One region of the Kineococcus mangrovi genome, then DNA from elsewhere that is predicted to be linked to it. Evidence: riboswitches for the same ligand, from Rfam matches in the RefSeq annotation. Region 1 holds a riboswitch; the other holds the start of a gene.

Region 1 (3,432 bases):
CGGGTGTCCCCGTCCTCGTCGCCCTCCTCGTCGGCCTCCTCGGACCGGTCCTCGTCGGTGTCCTCGTCGGTGTCCTCGTCGGTGTCCTCGTCGGTGTCCTCGGCGTCCCGGCGCCGGGTGCCGCGGGAACGGCGCAGGTCCCGCAGGCTGTCCAGCACCTCGCCGTCGCGCGGGGACCCGTCCTCGGCGCCGTCCTCGGCGTCGCCCTCGTCCCGGTCACCGGCCTCGCCCGCGCGGTGCTCGTCGAGGGGGCGGGCTCCCGGCGGCGGGCCCGCGGGGGCCGAGGCGCGGCGCCGACGCGGCGGGGTCTCGGCGTCGGGGGCCTGGAAGAACAGCGCGGTCGCCCGGGCCGCGGCGTCGGCGGCGCGCTCGGCGGTCTCCTCCCGGTCGTCGGTGCCGCCACGGCGGGTGCCGCGGGCGAAGCCGGCCGCGCGCAGCAGGACCGGGTCGTCCATGAGGTCGTCGGCCTCGGACGGTGCGTCCTGGGCGGCGGGCGCCTCCTGCTCGACGGGGGTCTGGACCGGCGCCTCCTCGACCGGGGCGTCCTCGGCGGCCGCGACGGCGGGGGCCGCCACGGTCCCGGCGCCGGCCTGGACGGCCTCGGTGGGCGCCTCGAGAGGTGCCTCGGCGGGCGTCTCGACGGCAGCCGGTGCGCCGGCGGTCTTGCGGGCCCGGCGACGGCGGGCGGGGGCCGGAGCCGGTTCGGCGACCGGTTCGGCGACCGGTTCGGCGACGGCGCCGGAGCCCGCCGCGGGTGCCTCGGCAGCCGGGACCTCGGGGGTGGTGACCTCGGCGGCCGGGACCTCGGGGGTGGTGACCTTGCGGGTGGCGCGGCGGGCACGTCGCCGCGGGGCCGGGGCGTCCTCGGAGGTGACCGGCGGCGCCTGCTCGGCGGGGGGCTCGGAGGGGGGCTCGGCGACGGCTGCGGCGGCGGGAGCCGGGACGTCACCCGCCCCGCCGGCGCCGGTGGTCGCGGGAACGCCCGGAGCGTCGGCGGAAGTGGTCGGGTCGGCCGCCTCCACGGAGGCCGGGGGGCCCGCGGGCCGGCTGGCCGCTCGCCGGCGGCGGGGCCTCGTCGGCGCCACCTCCGGCGTCGTGGTGGCGTTGTCGTCAGGTGTGCTCGTCACGGGTGCTCCGCACGGCCCGCAGCGCCCGCTCCACCGGTTGGTCCCCGCGGACGCCCGGGCGTCCTCGTCGGAATCGCCGGGCGGGTCGACCCGCGCCCGACGGAAGTCCTGGTGCACCGGAGGGGTCGCGCGGCGCGTGCTCCCCCCGGAGCCACCGACGGTCGTCGTCCGGGGCTCGGGCCGGGGCGCCTGCGAGGTCCTTCCACGAGACCGCGGCGCTGCCCGGGACCCACGCACCAGGCGACGGTCTCGACGGCGGACCGCGCGCCCGGTGTGAGGGACCGCACGGCCGTCCTCAGTGTGGCACAGCCCGTCCGAGGGGACCCTGCGCACTCGCGTCCGCCGGACTCGTCCCCACCGGCCGCCGCCGTCCGCTACGCTCGCTGCAACACCATCCAGAGTGGCCGAGAGACCTGGCTCGACGACGCCACAGCAACCACCGCGCGAGCGGCAGGTGCTCCCGCCAGGGGCGATGGAGGACTCGTAGTGGACAGCTGCACCCAGCTCACCCGGCGCTACCACGTCGACCTCGCGCGCACAGCCTCCATGGCCTGTCGCCCGGGCTCCTCGACGTGCCGGAGGACGTCGCCCGCGGCCTGACCGGCCGCCGCCACCTCCCCCGGGGTCCTCACCCCACGTCACACCCCGTCCCGCACGAGCGCGCCGTCCGCGCGCACCCCCCGACGGACGTCCCGTCCGCCTACTCCCGGAGCACAGCCATGTCCGCGCCCCGTCGCACCCACCTGCCCCAGCCCAGCACCGCCCGCCTCCTCGCCAGCCGCCGTCGCGTCCTGTCGGGCGCCCTCGGCGTCGGCGCCCTGGCCGCCACCGGTGGCCTCGCCGCCTGCGGCGAGGGCTCCGCGGCGTCGGGCCTGGCCGCGCAGAAGGCCGTCGACCTCACGGGTACGACGCTCAAGCTGATGGTCAACCAGCCGCACGTGCTGGCCTTCACCGAGCTGCTGGGCAAGAAGTTCGCCGACGAGTTCGGCGGCGAGCTCCAGGTCACCGCGATCCCCTACGACCAGCTGACGAGCAAGCAGATCCTCGACGTGCAGGGCGGGGACGGCGAGTTCGACGTCTTCGACTACTTCTACTTCGGCCTCGGCGAGCTCGTGGAGGCCGACGCCCTCGTCGACCTCACCGAGTGGATCGGCGCCAACGGCGAGATCGCCACCGACGACTTCCTGCCGTCGATCTACGACCCCTACACGCTCATCGACGGCAAGCGCTACGGCCTGCCCTTCGACGGTGACACGCACGTCCTCTACTACAACGCCGAGGTCTTCCAGACGTACGGCGTCGAGCCGCCGACGACGTGGGACGAGTACGACGCGGCCGCCGAGAAGATCACCAAGGACTCCGGCGGGACGGTCTACGGCGCCATCGTCGAGGGCCAGCAGGTCCCGATGATCCTGGGTTGCTCCTTCATCAACCGCCTCGCCGGGTACGGCGGGACGCTGGTGGACGGCGACGGCAGGCCGGCCTTCGCGGGCGAGGAGGGTCTCGCGGCGCTGCAGCACCTCATCGACGTGTCCCCCTCGGCGCTGCCGACGCCGCTGCAGACGGGCTTCGACCAGGCCAACTCGGCCTTCCTGTCGGGCCAGGGCGCCATGCTCGACACCTGGACCGACCTCGGCCTGAAGGCGCAGGACCCGTCGAGCTCCAAGATCGTCGACAAGTGGGGCGTCGTGACGCTGCCGGTCGGGGGGAGGAACACGACGCCGCGGACGGCTCTGGACGCCGGCTTCGGCCTCGGCGTCTCCAGCGCGTCGAAGCAGCAGGACGCGGCCGCGGCGTTCGTGCAGTGGGCGACGAGCAGGGAGAACAACCTCCTGCTCGCCTCGACCGCCGGGTCCGGCATCGACCCGGCCCGCACGTCCGTGCTGGACGCGGACTCCTACGCGCAGGCCGCCGGCAAGGCGACCGACGTCATCCGCGAGGGCCTGGACGGCACGCCGCTGGCGTGGCCGAGCCAGCAGGGGGCGCCCAAGGCGCTGCAGGACCTCGTCGACCAGCTGGCGCTGGCGATCCAGGGGAAGACCCCGCCGCAGGCCGCGCTCGACGAGGCCGCGCAGAGCTGGGAGAAGACGCTCGGATGACGCAGCTCGACGAACGGACCCGTGCGGGGCTGCCGCGGCCGCGGCGGGGGTCGCGCGCCGACGGCACCCGCCGCGCGGTCCCCGGCCGCCACCGCCCCGGGCACGTCCCGGCCTGGCTGGCGGCGCCCAGCCTGGCCGGGCTCGCCCTCATGCTCGTCTACCCCACGCTGTTCGTCGTCGCGCTCGCGGTGACGAAGTCGTCGCTG
Region 2 (3,432 bases), 250 kb from region 1:
CGTTCCGCAGCTCCACGCCCATCGCCGTCGCGACGCTGCGCAGCGTCACCCCGGCGCACGCGGCGACGGCCTCGCAGAGCATGTCGGCCGAGCAGGCCTCGGTGCCGTCACCCCCGGCGGCGGGGTGCAGACCCGCGCGGGTCGTCCCGGCGAACCCGTCGACGGAGACGCCGATGGACTGCCCGTCCAGCACGGCGACGGCCTTGGCCGGCACCAGCGCCTTGGCCGGATCCTCCCGGTAGGAGTCCTTCAACGGCTTCTGCAGGGCCCTCAGTTCGGTCGAATCCACCGGCGAAGCTTAGGCCCGGGGGCGGGCGGGCCCGCAACCTCGACCACACTGGGTCCGGTGAAGTGGACGACCGCCCTGCGCACCCTCGAGGACGTCGCCGAGCGCTGCGCGCACGTGCACCGCCAGCCCGCCGGGATCGTGACGCTCCGGGTCACCGAGGCGTGGGTGCACGGCCCCCTGCTCGGCCCCCGCCGCGAGGAGCTGCCGGACGCCGACGCCGTGCGGGTCGCGCTCGTGACGAGCGCGGCCGAGGAGGACTGCGCGGCCGGCACCCGGCCGCCCGTGGCCGGGCACTGGCTCGCGGCGTCGGGGCTGGGGACGAAACCGGTCGTCCTGCGGTTCCGGTCCGCGCAGGCCCCCGTGTGGAACCACGTCGTCGACCGCCCGGTGCGGTTCTGGACGGCCGAGGAGGGTCCGGACCACGACGTCCTCGTGCAGCTGCGCGCGGGCGACGGGGAGTCGCTGCGCCCGCCGGCCCCCTCCCCCGCCGAGCTCGTCGAGCGCCTGGAGCGCGAACTGCGGGTGAGCCGCGGGGCGTTGCGCCGCACCGCGACCGAGTACGACGAGAAGCGCTGGGCACCGGGGTCGCCGAAGAAGCGGGGCGACGCCCTCGCCGACGCGGCCCTGGGGCTGCTCGCGGTCGAGGACGCGCTGGAGCGGGCCCGGGCTACCCTGCCCGGGTGAGCGAGGAGAAGCTGAGCTACCGCCTGCTGACCGGCCCCGACGACCGCTCGTTCTGCGAGAAGGTCAGCGCCGCCCTCGCCGACGGGTACGTCCTGTTCGGCGGCCCCTCGCTCACCACGACCGACGGGCGGACGGTCGCCGCGCAGGCCGTCGTGCTCCCCCACGTGCACCGGTCCTGAGGGCGGCCGGCCACCGCACCACCGGTGCTAGGGTTCCCCCAGGTCATGAGTGACAGCGACAAGCCCTGGCTCGCTGTCCGGCAACCCTCCTCCGCGGTGGGGTGCCCCAGGTGAGGACCTGGCCGGACGACCCCGTCCGGCAAGCGCGGATCAACGGACGCCGTCGATCACGGAGTGCTGCGAGCCGCGCGCCCGCCGAACGACTCCCGGAGTGATCGCGTGTCCAACGCCCCCGTCCTGCCCGACAAGCCCAAGCGCCGCGGCCTCCTCGTCGGCGTCATCGCCGCGATCGCCGTCGTGATCGTCGTGGTCGTCGCCGTCGTCCTGAGCACCCGGGACGACACCGCCACCACCGCGGCGAGCGGCGGCGGTGAGGCGCAGACCGTCACGATCGGTGTCGCGGACAAGTCGCTGCCGTACTGGAGCACCTACACCGAGCTCGCGAAGTCGAAGCTGAACGTCGACGTCGAGCTCGTCAACTTCTCCGACTACACCCTGCCGAACCCGGCGCTGGAGCAGGGCGAGCTGGATCTCAACCAGTTCCAGCACATCCAGTACCTGGCGAACTACAACGTCGAGGCCGGTGACGACCTGCAACCCATCGGGGCCACCGCCGTCTACCCGCTGCCGCTGTACTCCCTCACCGCGAAGTCCGCCTCGGAACTGCCCGCCGACGCGAAGGTCGCGATCCCCAACGACGCCATCAACGAGGCCCGTGGCCTGCTCGTGCTGCAGGAGGCCGGTCTGGTGACGCTGAAGGACGGCGGCACGGCGTTCTCCACGACGAACGACATCGAGTCCGGCAAGGTCGAGGTCGTCCCCGTGTCCGCGGACCAGACCGCGAGCGCGCTGCAGAGCGGTTCGGTCGCCGCCGCGATCGTCAACAACAACTACGCCACGGCCGCGAAGCTGCCGACCGACGACATCATCGTCCAGGACGACGCGAAGTCGGCCGCCGCGGCGCCGTACGTCAACATCTTCACGGCCCGCAAGGCCGACGCCACGAACGAGACGTACCTGCAGCTGGCCCAGCTGTGGCACGACCCGGCCGTGCAGGAGGTGTTCCTGCAGGACAACCCGACCGCGATCGTCGAGGACACCCCGGCCGCCGACCTGCAGGCGGAACTGACCGAGGTCGAGGCCGACGCGAAGGCCGCCAAGGGCAAGTGAGCGCGCTCATCTCGCTGACGGACGTCAGCAAGACCTTCGACCGTCGTGGCGGCAAGACCGTCACGGCGGTCGACGGCGTCTCCCTCGAGGTCGCCGAGGGCGAGGTCCTCGCCGTCATCGGGTACTCGGGAGCGGGCAAGTCCACCCTGGTCCGGCTCATCAACGCGCTGGAGAGACCCACGTCGGGCAGCGTCCGCGTCGCCGGGCAGGACCTCACGAGGTTGTCCGAGGGGGAACTGCGCGCGGCCCGGTCCCGCATCGGGATGATCTTCCAGCAGTTCAACCTGTTCCGGTCCCGGACCGTCGCCGGGAACGTCGGCTACCCGTTGAAGGTCGCGGGGGTCGCGAAGGACGAGCGCGACCGGCGCACCGCCGAACTCCTCGACTTCGTGGGGTTGCTCGACCGCGCCCACGCCTACCCCGAGCAGTTGTCGGGCGGGCAGAAGCAGCGCGTCGGGATCGCCCGCGCGCTGGCGACGAACCCGCCGCTGCTGCTGTGCGACGAGGCGACGAGCGCGCTGGACCCCGAGACGACGACCGAGGTGCTCTCGCTGCTGCGCCGGGTGAACACCGAACTCGGCGTCACCATCGTCGTCATCACCCACGAGATGGAGGCCGTGCGGCAGATCGCCGACCGCGTCGTCGTGATGGAACAGGGCCGGGTCGTCGAGGTCGGGGACGTCTACGACGTCTTCTCGGACCCGAAGACCCCTGCGGCGCAGCGTTTCGTGCGCAGCGCCACGCACGACCGCCCGTCGGCGGACACGCTGGCGCGCCTGCGCACCCACCACCCCGGCCGGCTCGTGAGCGTCCGCATCACCGACGAACCGGGACTTCAGCAACGGATCGACGCCGTCTTCCGGGACCACGGGACCACCGCCGAACTGGTGTACGGCGGGGTCTCGGAGGTCCGCGAGCGGCGGGCCGGTTCCCTCACCTACGAACTGACCGGTACCCCCGATGCGGTCGACGCGGCCTCGGCCGCGCTGCGGTCCGCCGGGGTCCACGTGGTCGAGGAGGTCTGACCGTGGACTTCAGCGGGTTCGTCGACACCCTCGGCGTGTTCAGGACCGCGATCTGGCAGACGCTGTTCATGGCGGTCGTCTCGCT

What was found. Region 1 has a riboswitch for S-adenosylmethionine ahead of AB2L28_RS07235 (ABC transporter substrate-binding protein). Riboswitches for the same ligand answer to the same signal wherever they lie in the genome.
Region 2: another riboswitch for S-adenosylmethionine. It lies ahead of AB2L28_RS06145 (MetQ/NlpA family ABC transporter substrate-binding protein); the one in region 1 lies ahead of AB2L28_RS07235 (ABC transporter substrate-binding protein).

What each region holds. Positions count from the first base shown of each region.
Region 1 covers NZ_JBGGTQ010000003.1:253,551-256,982, reverse strand. Annotated here, with positions in the region: partial or broken gene AB2L28_RS07240 (Rne/Rng family ribonuclease) at 1-1,127, opposite strand, end outside; SAM riboswitch class I at 1,516-1,606, shown strand; gene AB2L28_RS07235 (ABC transporter substrate-binding protein) at 1,847-3,226, shown strand; gene AB2L28_RS07230 (carbohydrate ABC transporter permease) at 3,223-3,432, shown strand, end outside.
Region 2 covers NZ_JBGGTQ010000003.1:5,258-8,689, reverse strand. Annotated here, with positions in the region: gene AB2L28_RS06160 (OsmC family protein) at 1-289, opposite strand, end outside; gene AB2L28_RS06155 (DUF7711 family protein) at 347-973, shown strand; gene AB2L28_RS06150 (DUF1737 domain-containing protein) at 970-1,152, shown strand; SAM riboswitch class IV at 1,194-1,304, shown strand; gene AB2L28_RS06145 (MetQ/NlpA family ABC transporter substrate-binding protein) at 1,372-2,322, shown strand; gene AB2L28_RS06140 (methionine ABC transporter ATP-binding protein) at 2,319-3,347, shown strand; gene AB2L28_RS06135 (methionine ABC transporter permease) at 3,350-3,432, shown strand, end outside.